Loktanella sp. M215: one gene and its partner. The protein of the gene in region 1 interacts with the protein of each later gene in a pairwise test. Links are inferred from orthologs where the notes say so. Each region holds a gene or a part of one and is shown on either strand. Other genes may lie near its edges.

Region 1 (6,984 bases):
AGCCGCGGACAGCAGGGTATGGCTGCGCCCGCGCAGGGCGGTCAGCTGAGAGATGGCCGCCTGCGGTGTGTCCGGTTTTGACAGCAGGTCTTGCCCCAACGCCAGAACCTGATCGCAGCCGATCACCAGCGCCTGAGGGTCCCGCGCGGATACCTTTTTGGACTTCAGTTCGGCCAGCGTGTCGGCGATGTCGCGGGGCGAGGCATCCTCGGCACGTAATGCGTCGCGCACGGCGTCTTCGTCGATCCGTGCGCGTTGCGTTCGGAACGTGACACCAGCGTTACGCAACAATGTCGCGCGGATCGCTGATCCACTGGCCAGGATCAGGTCGTCAGTCATGTGGATAACCCATCGGAAAAGCGGTGGTCGGAACTGGTCCAGATGTGTGACATGCGGCACCTCATGGCAAGCCGACCCTGTGGCGTGGGATAAGATTCATGAAGATGAACAGTTCCTCAACATGGGGACGGGACAAGTACCGGCTGTGCACAAGTGTCGCATCATACGCGAGTCAAGTCTTAACGAGAGATAAATTCTTCGCAGATAATTCCATAAGTATATGATTTAAATACATATATTAAGATGGCTAGAGACCCCGCCGACCCTTGATCCCGGCGTTTTCTGTGGACAAATCTGCGTATGAAATTTTGATCCACAGATTCTGGCCACCCCTAATACATCATCATCTTTCTTTTCTATCTTTATTCTTTAAGGAGACCTGACAGGCTGACGGGGATAACACGATGAGCTGGCTGATCGGATACTACGACTGGATCAAGGCGCTGCACGTCATGGCGGTGATTGCCTGGATGGCCGGGCTGTTTTATCTGCCGCGTCTGTTTGTCTATCACGCTGAACGCGCGACGATTGGGTCGGAACTGGACCGTACGTTTCAAATCATGGAAGACAAACTTCTGCGCCTGATCATGCGACCGGCAATGATCACCGCATGGATCTGCGGTCTGCTGATGATCGCCATGGGTGGTCTTGATTTTGGTGCGGTCTGGGGCTGGGCCAAACTGATCGCCGTGATCGCCATGACGGGTGCCCATGCCTGGATGGCGGCCCGGCTGAAGGACTTTGCCGCCGGGCGCAACACGCGGTCCGGTCGCAGTTATCGCCTGGCGAACGAGGTGCCGACGGTTCTGATGATCGTGGCCGTGGTCGCCGTGATCGTGAAGCCGTTCTGAGACGCGTTGACTTTGCACGGTTCTGCGGCTAACGCTTTGCAGCGCAGCCCGTCCGGGCAATCCTGCGCTTCCCCGATCTGACCCTTTTGATGCGCCCGTCGTGGCGTCTGGAATTTGCCACATGTCCGAACACCGTCTGAACCTTGCCGATCTGAAGGCCCAAAGCCCCAAGGATCTGCTGTCCATGGCCGAAGAGCTTGAAATCGAAAACGCCTCGACCATGCGGAAGGGCGACATGATGTTCGCCATTCTGCGCGAACGGGCCGACGAGGAATGGCTGATCGGCGGCGACGGCGTTCTGGAAGTGCTGCAGGACGGGTTTGGTTTCCTGCGGTCGCCGGAGGCCAACTATCTGCCGGGTCCCGATGACATCTATGTCTCGCCCGACATGATCCGCCAGTATTCGTTGTCGACCGGCGATACGGTCGAGGGGACCATGAAGGAACCCAACGACAGCGAACGCTATTTCGCGCTGAAGACGGTTGAGAAGATCAATTTCGAGGATCCGGAGAAGACCAAACACAAGGTTGCCTTCGAAAACCTGACGCCGCTTTACCCTGACGAGCGGCTGAAGATGGAAGTCGATGCCGAGCATGACAAAAAGGATCGGTCCGCCCGGATCATCGATCTGGTGTCGCCGATCGGCAAGGGCCAGCGATCGCTGATCGTCGCACCGCCTCGGACCGGCAAGACGGTCCTGTTGCAGAATATCGCGCATTCGATCGAGAAAAATCACCCCGAGATTTATCTGATCGTGCTGCTGATCGACGAACGGCCCGAAGAAGTCACGGACATGCAGCGCAGTGTGAAGGGGGAGGTCGTGTCCTCGACCTTCGACGAACCCGCCTCGCGCCACGTTGCCGTGTCGGAAATGGTGATCGAAAAAGCCAAGCGTCTGGTAGAGCACAAGCGCGACGTCGTGATCCTGCTGGATTCGATCACACGCCTTGGCCGCGCGTTCAACACGACGGTGCCGTCGTCTGGCAAGGTGCTGACCGGTGGTGTGGACGCGAATGCGCTACAGCGGCCCAAGCGTTTCTTTGGTGCGGCACGGAATATCGAAGAGGGTGGATCCCTGACCATCATCGCAACTGCGCTGATCGATACCGGTTCGCGGATGGACGAGGTGATTTTCGAGGAATTCAAGGGTACCGGCAACTCCGAGATCGTGCTGGATCGCAAGGTCGCGGACAAGCGTGTGTTCCCGGCCATGGACATTCTGAAATCTGGCACCCGGAAAGAAGAACTGCTGGTGGACAAGAGCGATCTGGCGAAGACCTATGTGCTGCGACGGATTTTGAATCCGATGGGCACCACGGACGCGATCGAATTCCTGATCGGCAAGTTGAAGCAAACCAAAACGAATGCCGACTTCTTTGATTCGATGAACACCTGATTATAATTCATTATCAATAGGTTATCATGGATACGATCTATGCACTCGCCTCGGCTCCTGGCCGGGCGGGTGTTTCCGTTTTAAGGCTGTCGGGTCCTGATGCGGTTTCAATCGCCGGTGGATTGATGACGGATGTGCCGGACCAGCGCGGCTTGCGGCGGCTGCGGGATGGGAATGGCATGATGCTGGACGACGCACTCGTCCTGAATTTTGCAAAAGGGCATAGCTTTACGGGCGAAAGCGTCATTGAGCTTCACCTGCATGGAAGCGTCGCCATCGTATCTGCAGTAACGACCTACCTTGCTGCGTTGGGTGCGCGTCAAGCTGAGGCAGGCGAGTTCACCCGCCGGGCGCTTGATAACGGACGCCTCGACCTGGCCCAGGTCGAAGGGCTGGCGGATCTGATTGACGCCGAAACGGAAGCCCAACGAAAGCAGGCCATACAGATCTTCAGCGGTGCGCTGGGTCGCTTGGCGGATCAGTGGCGGAGCGACCTGATCCGTGCGGCTGCATTGGTCGAGGCGACGATTGATTTCGTCGATGAAGACGTCCCCGTTGATGTCTATCCGGAAGTCAGTCAGCTGCTGGACATCACTAAGAGTGGTCTGAATACGCAAATCTCTGGCGCACAAGCCGCCGAGCGGATCAAGACCGGATTCGAGGTGGCCATCGTGGGCCGGCCAAATGTGGGGAAGTCGACATTGCTCAATCGTTTGGCAGGTCGTGCGGCTGCGATCACGTCTGACGTGGCGGGTACGACGCGAGACGTCATCGAAGTGCGGATGGATTTGGGAGGTTTGCCTGTGACGCTGCTCGACACGGCGGGGATTCGTGAGACCGCCGACAAGGTGGAGCAGCTTGGCGTTTCCTTGGCAAAAACACGGGCGTTGGCTGCGGATTGCCGTATTTTCCTGATTGAAGACGGCGAAGCACCGCCGTTTGAACCAGAGGTGGACGACCTGATTCTGGTGGCCAAAGCAGATCAGACAGGCGTTGGTGTGTCAGGTCTGACAGGGCAGGGCGTCGATCAAATGATCAGCGACGTGACACGCATCCTGTCACGCCGGGCGGCGGGGGCTGGCCTGGCGATCCGGGAACGTCACCGTGTGGCGATGCAGCAAGCCGTGGACGCGATTGGTGAGGCGTGTGCTTTGATGAACACACAAGGTCCTGCAGATTTGATTGCCGAAGATATCCGGAGCGCGACGCGTGCGGTTGACATGATTGTCGGGCGGGTAGATGTAGAGGACCTTCTGGACGAGATCTTTCGCAGCTTTTGCATCGGGAAATAGCAATGTTTCACGTGAAACAATTCGACGTCGTTGTGGTCGGTGGCGGGCACGCCGGCTGTGAGGCCGCGCTGGCGGCTGCGCGATCGGGTGCGCAGACAGCCCTTGTGACGCTGGACCCAAGTGCAATTGGAGTCATGTCTTGTAATCCAGCCATTGGTGGTCTGGGTAAAGGCCATCTCGTGCGGGAAATAGACGCCCTTGGCGGTGCCATGGGGCTGGTTGCGGATCAGTCCGGTATACAGTTTCGGCTGTTGAATCGTACAAAAGGGCCGGCAGTGCAGGGGCCACGGACCCAGTCCGACCGTGCGCTTTATCGCGATGCAATGCAGGTCGTTTTGCGCGACCAACCCGGCCTGACCATCGTCGCCGCTGAAGTCGTCGATTTCGGTATTGAAAGTGATCGGATTACCAGCGTCACGCTGGCGGATGGGACTGAGCTGGCCACCCGGTCGCTGGTGCTGACCACCGGGACATTTTTGCGCGGCGTCATTCATATCGGCGATCAGCGGCATTCTGGCGGACGCATGGGCGATCGTGCATCGGTCCGTATGGCTGAACGGTTGGATGATTTTGGTCTGCAGATGGGGCGTTTAAAGACCGGTACGCCGCCGCGTCTGGATGGCCGCACGATCCGCTGGGATGTCTTGGATCGCCAATTGGGCGACGCAGACCCATCATTGTTTTCGTTTTTATCGTCGAAGGTGACAACGCCGCAAATTGCGTGCGGCATCACCGCAACAAATACTGAAACGCATGACATCGTTCGGGCGAACCTCGGTCGGTCGGCGATGTACGGTGGTCACATCGAAGGGGTTGGGCCCCGCTATTGTCCTTCGATCGAGGACAAGATTACGCGATTTGCCGATAAGGAGTCGCACCAAGTCTTTCTTGAGCCTGAAGGTTTGACGACGGATACAGTGTATCCCAATGGCATCTCCACGTCGCTGCCGGCAGATGTTCAGGCGGCCTACGTGCACTCCATCCTCGGTCTGGAGGAAGCCGTTATTCTTCAGCCGGGCTATGCGATCGAATATGATTATGTGGATCCCCGAAATCTGCTTCCGTCGTTGGAACTGAAATCCTGCAAAGGCCTGTATCTGGCTGGTCAGATCAATGGGACAACGGGATATGAAGAGGCTGCGGCACAGGGATTGGTCGCCGGGCTCAATGCATCCCGGAGCGCGCGCCACCTTGATCCTGCTCATTTTGGTCGCGCAAACTCCTACATCGGTGTGATGCTGGATGATCTGACAACGCGTGGCGTGACGGAACCGTACCGCATGTTCACGTCAAGGGCAGAGTTCCGGCTGGCCTTGCGGGCCGATAACGCCGATCAACGACTGACACCGGTGGGACGGGATCTGGATCTTGTCGACGACACCCGCTGGGCTGCTTTCTCAGACAAACTCGATAAGATTTCCGTTGCGCGGCAACGTCTTGAAGACTGCGCGATTTCGGGATCCGATCTGGCCGACTCGGGTGTGAATATCAATCGAGATAGCCCGCGCCGCTCTGCGCTTGGGGCATTGTCCTTGGCGGATTTTGATTTTGAAAAGCTGGTGGCTGCTATTCCTGAACTGGGCGATATTGATCCGGCTGTCGGCACGCAGATCCGAAATGATGCGTTATATGCGCATTATATCAAGCGTCAGCAACGCGACGTTGATGCGTTGCAACGTGATGAAGCGGTCCTCATTCCGCCGTCCTTTGACTACGATTCACTTTCGGGCTTGTCTAACGAACTGAAAGCAAAAGCAAAGCGGTTGCAGCCAGGCTCGATGGCGCAGCTGGCCTCTATCGAAGGAATGACACCTGCGGCAAGTCTTTTGATCCTGTCAGCCTTGCGTCGGCACGGCTTGGATCGGGCCGTATGATCGATCAGGCTTCATTCTCGTTGGATGTTTCACGTGAAACGTTCGACGATCTCGTAGAATTCCAAAATCTGCTGCTGCAGTGGACAAAAACAATCAATCTGATCGCGCCATCAACAAAGGCCGATTGTTGGAATCGTCATGTCCTCGACTCTGCGCAGCTTTTTCATTACATCCCCGCAAGTGCGTCCCATTTGATCGACATTGGCAGCGGTGGCGGCTTGCCGGCTTTGGTGCTTGCCGTCATGGCCAAAAAGAGCCGCCCGGACCTGAGATTTACCTTGATTGAGAGTGATCAGCGCAAAGCTGTATTCCTTCGGACCGTCAGCCAGCAACTGAAGCTGGCGGTAACGGTCAAGGCGGTCAGGCTTGAAGATGCGGACGTTCCAAAGGCGGATGTGGTTACGGCGCGCGCGCTCGCACCGCTTGTTCGGCTTTTGGAATTTGCGGATCAGCTGATGCAGCCCGAAGGCACCGCAGTTTTTCAAAAAGGACAGGCCTTTAAACAGGAATTGGACACAGCGCGCGCGAGCTGGCACTTTGATGCCACTGCGCACGTCAGCCGCACCAATCCCGATGCCCGCATTCTCGAAATCAAGGATATCCGTCGTGTCCAATAATGAGCGATTTCAGTCCACCAAAATCTTGGCGATCGCCAACCAGAAAGGCGGCGTTGGTAAGACGACGACAACGATAAATCTCGGCGCCGCCTTGGCGGAGCAGGGGCAGAACGTTTTGCTGATTGATCTTGATCCGCAGGGCAATGCCTCCACGGGCCTCGGAATTGGGCCGGACATGCGCGAGACGACGACCTATGACTTTCTTGTCGGCGACGCCTCACCCGCAGAGGCCATCCAAAGAACGGATGTGCCAAACCTGTCCATCATTCCGGCGACAACCGATCTCAGCTCCGCTGATATCGAATTGATTTCAAACGAGAAGCGGTCATACCTGCTGCATGATGCGTTGCGGCAGCTTCCGATGGACACCTATGGTTTCGATTACATTCTCATCGATTGTCCGCCATCTCTCAATATTCTGACCGTTAATGCAATGGTGGCGGCCCACGCGGTCGTCGTTCCGCTGCAAAGCGAATTTTTCGCCCTTGAGGGTCTGTCGCAACTGATGCTTACCATTCGTGATGTACGGCAGACGGCGAACAGGTCATTGCGCATCGCGGGTGTCGTCCTGACAATGTATGACCGACGCAATAACCTGTCACAGCAGGTCGAGGC
Region 2 (7,120 bases), 1.7 Mb from region 1 along the record:
CCTACGACTTCATCGAAAAGCCGTTCAACATCGACCAACTGATGGTCGTGATCCGCCGCGCGATGGAAACCAGCCGCCTGCGCCGCGAGAACGTCGAGCTGAAACGCGGCGAGGCCGCCCCCGCCGAGATGCTGGGCGACAGCGCCGCCTTCCGCGCGCTGAAATCGCAACTGGACAAGGTCACCAAATCCAATGGCCGGGTGATGCTGTCCGGCCCCGCCGGGTCCGGCAAGGAAATCGCCGCCCGCTACATCCACGCCAACTCCGCCCGCGCGAATGCGCCCTTCGTCACCGTCAGCTCCGCCAGCGTCGAACCCGACCGCATGGAAGAGGTGTTGTTTGGCCGCGAAACCCCCGGTCGCGGCGTCGAAAAGGGCCTTTTGGAACAGGCGCACGGCGGCATCATCTACCTCGACGAGGTGGCCGACATGCCGCTTGGCACCCAGACCAAGATGCTGCGGGTGCTGGTCGACCAGTCCTTTACCCGCGTCGGCGGCACGGAAAAGGTGCAGGTCGACCTGCGCTTTGTCTCCTCCACCAACCGCGATCTGGCGACGGAAATCGCCGCCGGCCGCTTCCGGCAGGAACTCTTTCACCGCCTGAACGTCGTGCCGATCCCGGTCCCCAGCCTCGAGGAACGGCGCGAGGATATCCCCGTTCTCGCCGCCCATTTCATAGCCATGCTGAACCGCACCCAAGGCCTGCCCCTGCGCGAATTGGGCGAGGATGCCCGCGCCCTGCTGCAGACGATGCTCTGGCCCGGCAACGTGCGCCAGCTCAAGAACGTCGTGGAACGGGTGCTGATCCTTGGCGATTCCGGCGGTCCGATCTCGGCCCGCGAACTGCCCTCTGCGGATGAAGCGCCCGCGGGCGACGGCCGCATCGTGCTGTCCGGCGGGCTGGCCACGCTGCCGCTGCGCGACGCGCGCGAACTGTTCGAACGGGAATACCTGCTGACCCAGATCAACCGCTTCGGCGGCAACATCAGCCGCACGGCGTCCTTCGTCGGCATGGAACGCAGCGCCCTGCACCGCAAGCTGAAATCCCTCGGCGTCGCCACCGCCAACAAGTCCGGCGCGCGCATCGCCTATGTCGAGGAAGACAGCTGAATTGACGCCCCCGTGACGCTCTGTCACGAGGGGGACGGTTGCAGGGGAATGCGCGCATGAAGATCATCATCTGTGGCGCCGGTCAGGTCGGCTGGCAGATCGCGCGACATCTGTCGAGCGAACGCAACGACGTCACGGTCGTCGACAACAACGCCGAACTGGTGCGCCGCATCACCGATACCCTCGATGTGCAGGGCATTTCCGGGCACGCCAGCTATCCCGACATCCTCGAACGGGCAGGGGCCCGCGACGCCGACATGATCATCGCCGCGACCCACTCGGACGAGGTGAACATGGTCACCTGTCAGGTTGCCCATTCGATCTTCAACATCCGGCGCAAGATCGCGCGCCTGCGCGCGCAAAGCTACCTCGACGCGATATACTCCGACCTTTACCGCCGCGATCACCTGCCGATCGACGTAGTCATCAGCCCAGAGCGCGAGGTGGCCGAGGCCGCCCTGCAACGGTTGGCCTCGCCGGCAGCGTTCGACACCGAAAGCTTCCTCGACGGGCGCGGCACCCTGATGGGGATCGCGATCGAAGGCGATTGCCCGGTGATCAACACGCCCCTGCGGCAGTTGACCGACCTTTTTTCCACCCTGCGCGCGGTCGTCGTGGGCGTGCGCCGCGATGGTGCGCTTTTCGTGCCGAACGCCAAGGATCAGCTGTTCGTGGGCGATGAGGCCTACATCTTTACCCATACCGACGACATGGCCCGCACGCTGGAAATCTTCGGCAAGGTCCAGACCAAGCAGGAACGCGTCGTCATCATTGGCGGCGGCAACGTGGGCCGCGCGGTCGCACTGGCGCTGGAAAACCGCGCCGACCGCGTCCGTGTGCGCATGATCGAACGGTCCCGTGACGTGGCAGAGGCCGCCGCCGACGCCCTCGACCGGACCATCGTGCTGAACGGCGACGGCCTCGATGCGGCTTTGCTGGAGGAGGCGGGCATCACCTCTGCCGACGCCGTGCTGGCCGTCACCGACGACGACAAGACGAACCTGCTCGCCTCTGTCCGCGCCAAGGAGATGGGCTGCAAGATGTCGATCTGTCTGGTCAACGACCCCACGCTGGTGCCGCTGATGGGACCGCTCGACATCGACGCCTACATCAACCCGCGCTCGACCACCGTCTCGTCGATCCTGCGCCACGTCCGCCACGGCCGCGTGCGCGGCGTCTATTCCATCGGCGATGCCGAGGCTGAGATGCTGGAGGCGCAGGTGCTCGGCACCTCCCCCCTCGCAGGCCAGCGCATCCGCGACGTGGCCTTCCCCGAAGGCGCGCTCGTCGGTGGCATCCTGAAGCCGTCCGGCATGGTCAAACCGACCGGCGAGACCCGGATCGAAGAAGGCGACATCGTCGTGATCTTCGCCATGTCCGACGACGTGCCAGAGGTCGAGCGGCTGCTTCAGGTCTCGATCGACTTCTTCTGATGCACCGCGTGAAATCCCTGCCGTTCTTCGTGATGCTGATGGGCATCGGCGCGCTGGCGATGCTTGTGCCCGCGCTCCACGCCTGGGCGATGCGGGATTTCACCTCGATGCGGGCGTTCTTCTACGCCGCCGTGCTGTTCTCTACCCTGACCATGCTGATTGCCCTCGCCACCGCGGGCACGCACCCCAAATCCGCCGCCCGCAGCCAGTTGCTGACGCTGGTGCTGGCCTTCGGCGTGCTGCCCCTGATGTTCGCGGTCCCCTTCCACGAGGCGGGCCGCAACATCCGTTTCTTCGACGCCTGGTTCGAGATGGTCAGCAGCTTTACCACCACCGGCGCCACGCTTTACGAAAACGCAGGCCGGTTGCAGCCGTCCCTGCATCTGTGGCGCGCCACCGTGGGCTGGCTCGGTGGCCTGCTGGTCTGGATCATGGCCGTCGCGGTCTTTGCCCCCATGAACATCGGCGGGTTCGAGGTGCGCGCCGCGGGCGGCAGCGCGCGCATCACCGCGGGCGCCTACCGCCAGATCGGCCAGACCGCACAGGTGCAGGACCGCCTGTTCCGCCACGCCGCCACGCTCGCGCCGATCTACACGGCCCTCACCTTCATCCTCTGGCTCGCCCTCGTCCTGTGCGGAGAGGTCCCCTACATCGCCCTGTGCCACGCCATGTCGGTGCTCTCGACCAGCGGCATTTCCCCCATCGGCGGCGTCTATTATGCCGCCGCAGGCTTCTGGGGCGAGGTCTGCATCTTTGCCTTCTTCATCTTCGCCCTGTCGCGCCTGACCTTCTCGCGCGGCATGTTCGGCGACAGCGACGCGCGCCTGATGCGCGATCCCGAAATCCGTCTGGCCATTGGCCTCGTCGCAGGCACCACGCTGCTGCTCTTCGCCCGCCACTACCTCGGCAGTATCGAGGAGGGGCTTCAAAGCACCTGGGGTGGCCTCTTTGGCTCGCTCTGGGGCAGCATCTTTACCGTCACCTCGTTCCTCACCACAACGGGCTTCGAATCGCATTTCTGGGACGGCGCCTCGCGCTGGTCGGGGTTAGAGACACCGGGCCTCTTCCTCGTCGGTATGGCGCTGATCGGCGGCGGTGTGGCCACCACCGCGGGCGGCGTGAAACTTTTGCGCGTCTACGCCCTCGCGCGCCATTCGGAACGTGAACTCGAACGCCTGCTGCACCCGTCCTCCGTCGCGGGCGGCGGACGCGAAGCGCGGATGATCCGCCGGCAGGGCGCCTATGTCTCGTGGATCTTCTTCATGCTGTTTGCGCTGTCGGTTGCGGGCACGATGATCCTTCTGTCCTTGACCGGCGTGCAGTTCGAAACCTCCATGGTGCTGACCGTGGCCTCGCTGTCCACCACCGGCCCGCTGGCCGTCGTTGCGGCCGAGACCCCGATCAGCTTTTCCGGCCTGCCGGACCTTGCCAAGACCGTCCTCGCCGCCGCCATGGTCCTTGGCCGGCTCGAGGCGCTGGCGATTGTCGCCTTGTTCAATCCCGAAATCTGGCGCAAATAGCGATTCACGTTTTTGGGGTGGAATATCAAAGGCCGCCACGACATAATCGCCTGCAATCATGCCGATCCGCGGCGACAAGAATAATATAGGGTGAATTTCCATGGCGTCCGACAAGGCCAACCTGCAAGATGCGTTTCTCAACCATGTGCGCAAGACAAAGGTCCCCGTCACGATCTTTCTGGTGAACGGCGTGAAACTGCAGGGCGTCATCACCTGGTTCGACAGCTTCTGCGTGCTCTTGCGCCGCGACGGCCAGTCGCAGCTGGTCTACAAATCGGCGATCTCGACGATCATGCCGTCCCAACCCATCAGCCTGTACGAAGGCGAGGAATAATTTGTTCGAACGCGACCGGCCCGTCACCCGGGCCTTTGTCCTTCATCCCGACCTGAAGTCCGACCGTGACCGCAGGGACGCGGATCCCGCATTGGAAGAAGCCGTCTCTCTCGCCGCCGCCCTGCCTGACCTTGTGGTCGTGGGCGCCGAAGTTGTGCGCCTGCCGAAACTGCATCCCGGCATGCTGTTCGGCAAAGGCAAGATCGCCGAACTGAAAGAGCGCATGAAGGCCGAAGAGGCCGAACTGGTGCTGGTCGATGGCCATGTCACCCCCGTCCAGCAGCGCAATCTGGAAAAGGAATGGGGCGTCAAGCTCCTCGACCGGACCGGGCTGATTCTCGAAATCTTCTCGGACCGCGCCCGCACCGCCGAAGGCGTGCTGCAGGTCGAAATGGCGGCCCTCTCCTACCAGCGCACGCGCCTCGTGCGCGCCTGGACCCACCTTGAACGCCAGCGCGGCGGCCTCGGCTTCGTCGGCGGCCCCGGCGAGACCCAGATCGAGGCGGACCGCCGTGCCATCGACCTGCAACTGCAAAGCCTCAAGGCGCAGCTGGCCAAGGTCGTCAAGACCCGCGCCCTGCACCGCGCCGCCCGCGCCAAGGTGCCCTATCCGATCGTGGCCCTCGTGGGCTACACCAACGCCGGCAAATCGACGCTCTTCAACCGCCTGACCGGGGCAGAGGTCTTTGCCAAAGACATGCTTTTCGCCACGCTGGACCCCACCATGCGGCAGATCGAACTGCCGCACGGCGAAAAGATCATCATGTCCGACACGGTGGGCTTCATCTCTGACCTGCCGACGGAACTGGTCGCCGCCTTCCGCGCCACGCTGGAAGAGGTGCTTGACGCCGACCTGATCGTGCATGTCCGCGACATCAGCCATCCGCAAAGCCAAGAACAGGCCGACGACGTCATGGCGATCCTCGCGACGCTGGGCGTGTCCGACACCGCCCCCATGCTCGAAGTCTGGAACAAGGTCGACCGCCTCTCGCCAGAGGCGCGCGAGGGCATGATGACCCAATCCGCCCGGACCGACGACATCTTCGCCACCTCCGCCATCACCGGCGAAGGGCTCGACGCCCTGCTGGAAGCGATCACCGAAAAGACCAAGGATCCCCGCACGACCGAGGTGCTGACCCTTGGCTTTAACGCCGGCCGTGCGCGTGCATGGCTCTTCGACGCCGGTGTCGTGACCGATGACAAGCAGACCGACGATGGCTACCGGATGGAGGTCTTCTGGACCGCCCTGCAAAAGGAACGCTTCAGCCGGCTACCGGATTGAACAGCGGGTCGGGCCGGGGTTGGCTGCAGGCGACATGATCGGCCACCCAGGTCACCAGCTTCGCCCGCCCGGCCTGCTTCGCACAATACAGCGCCTCGTCCGCGCGCCGCATCGCCTGTTCCAGCGTTTCGCCCTGCAGCGTCACGGCGGCGCCCGCCGACAGCGTCAGCTGCAGCGGATCGGTCGCCGCATGGTGCCGGACCGGGATCACGGCACACAGCGCCTGTCCCAGCGCCGGGATCGCCAGTGATTCGCGCCTGACGAAAATCCCGAACTCCTCGCCACCGATCCGCGCGACCACGTCCTGCGAAGTCGTGACATCGCGCAGACGGTCCGCCACCGCCCGCAGACAGATGTCGCCCACCGCATGACCGAAGGTATCGTTGATCCGCTTGAAATGATCCGCATCCACGATCAGCACGACCCCCTGCAGGTTATCGGCCAGCCGCGCCTGCGTTTCCGCGATGAAGCCGCGCCGATTCATCAGCCCGGTCAGCACGTCGGTACTGGCCAATTCCAAAAGCTATTTATGCAACCTGTAAGAGCGTCGCACCGTGTACAGCGTCAGCCAGACGAAGGGGGTGGCGGTGAAGAATGTCACCAGAAACCGTATGCCGGGCGTCATGTGCTGATGCCCCGTCAGCAGCCATTCCGCCGTGATCGACACAAGGTGGATCACGACCATGAAGAGGCAGAACTTGAAAATCGTGTCGCGCCTGCTTTTCGGCGCCGTCGCGCGGATCAGTCGGGTCGCCAGCAGCTTGCTTTGCGTCAACATACGAACACCAGCCTATGCAATCATCTAAAATACCTAAATCAATAGATAAAAAGATAATCAGATCAGGCCACCCTGTCCATGACTGATCGTGACCAGACGACAAGCCGTGCCCGTCCGCCCGCCTTTGCCGCATAAAGCGCCTCGTCTGCCCGCGAGAGCGCCGCCTCGATCATCTCGTGCGGCTTGGTTTCTGCGGCACCGACCGACAGGGTTAGCCGCAGGGGATCACGCTCCTCCGGCAGGTTGATCATGATGGTGCTGCACATCTTGCCGCCGATTCGGGTAATCTCCTCCAGCGTGCAATAGGGCATGAAGGCGCCGAATTCCTCTCCGCCGATGCGTCCGACCAGATCCTCGGCCCGGCGGACGTCGTTCAGCCGCTTGGCGATGGCCTGCAGGCAGCGGTCACCGACCGCGTGGCCATAGGTGTCGTTGATCCGCTTGAAATGATCCGCGTCGATGATTAGCACGAATCCCGTTTCGCCCTTGGCCTGCGCGCGCCCGGCCTGTGCGACAAAGGCGCGTCGGTTCGGCAGGCCGGTCAGCATGTCGGTCATCGCCAGATCCGCCAGCTGCGCGTGAATCCGGTCCATGTAGGTCAGCATGCCAAAGGCAATCGCCGTGAACGGCAGTTGCACCAGCGCCGCCGTCAGCAGCGACGCCG

The links.
Region 2: the proteins of rho (region 1) and hfq interact in binary tests that used the Escherichia coli proteins (3 or more experiments, as listed by UniProt). The link is inferred for Loktanella sp. M215 from one-to-one orthologs.

What each region holds. Positions count from the first base shown.
Region 1 is NZ_WMEA01000001.1:1,008,088-1,015,071, forward strand. Bases 596-3,448 are described here. They hold rho (transcription termination factor Rho), read left to right. Parts: upstream 596-1,311; coding sequence 1,312-2,586; downstream 2,587-3,448. Other genes in these bases: hemJ (protoporphyrinogen oxidase HemJ), read left to right, coding at 744-1,190; mnmE (tRNA uridine-5-carboxymethylaminomethyl(34) synthesis GTPase MnmE), read left to right, coding at 2,613-3,448. Outside these bases: GLR48_RS04880 (Maf family protein), read right to left, coding at 1-339; more of mnmE, read left to right, coding at 3,449-3,878; tRNA uridine-5-carboxymethylaminomethyl(34) synthesis enzyme MnmG, read left to right, coding at 3,881-5,752; 16S rRNA (guanine(527)-N(7))-methyltransferase RsmG, read left to right, coding at 5,749-6,369; GLR48_RS04910 (ParA family protein), read left to right, coding at 6,359-6,984. UniProt on the Escherichia coli protein: Facilitates transcription termination by a mechanism that involves Rho binding to the nascent RNA, activation of Rho's RNA-dependent ATPase activity, and release of the mRNA from the DNA template.
Region 2 is NZ_WMEA01000001.1:2,674,358-2,681,477, forward strand. What follows is about bases 2,791-5,779. They hold hfq (RNA chaperone Hfq), read left to right. Parts: upstream 2,791-4,162; coding sequence 4,163-4,396; downstream 4,397-5,779. Other genes in these bases: GLR48_RS13135 (TrkH family potassium uptake protein), read left to right, coding at 2,791-4,062; hflX (GTPase HflX), read left to right, coding at 4,398-5,678; GLR48_RS13150 (GGDEF domain-containing protein), read right to left, coding at 5,659-5,779. Outside these bases: nitrogen assimilation response regulator NtrX, read left to right, coding at 1-1,109; Trk system potassium transporter TrkA, read left to right, coding at 1,166-2,542; more of GLR48_RS13135, read left to right, coding at 2,542-2,790; more of GLR48_RS13150, read right to left, coding at 5,780-6,192; GLR48_RS13155 (hypothetical protein), read right to left, coding at 6,202-6,456; GLR48_RS13160 (GGDEF domain-containing protein), read right to left, coding at 6,519-7,120. UniProt on the Escherichia coli protein: RNA chaperone that binds small regulatory RNA (sRNAs) and mRNAs to facilitate mRNA translational regulation in response to envelope stress, environmental stress and changes in metabolite concentrations.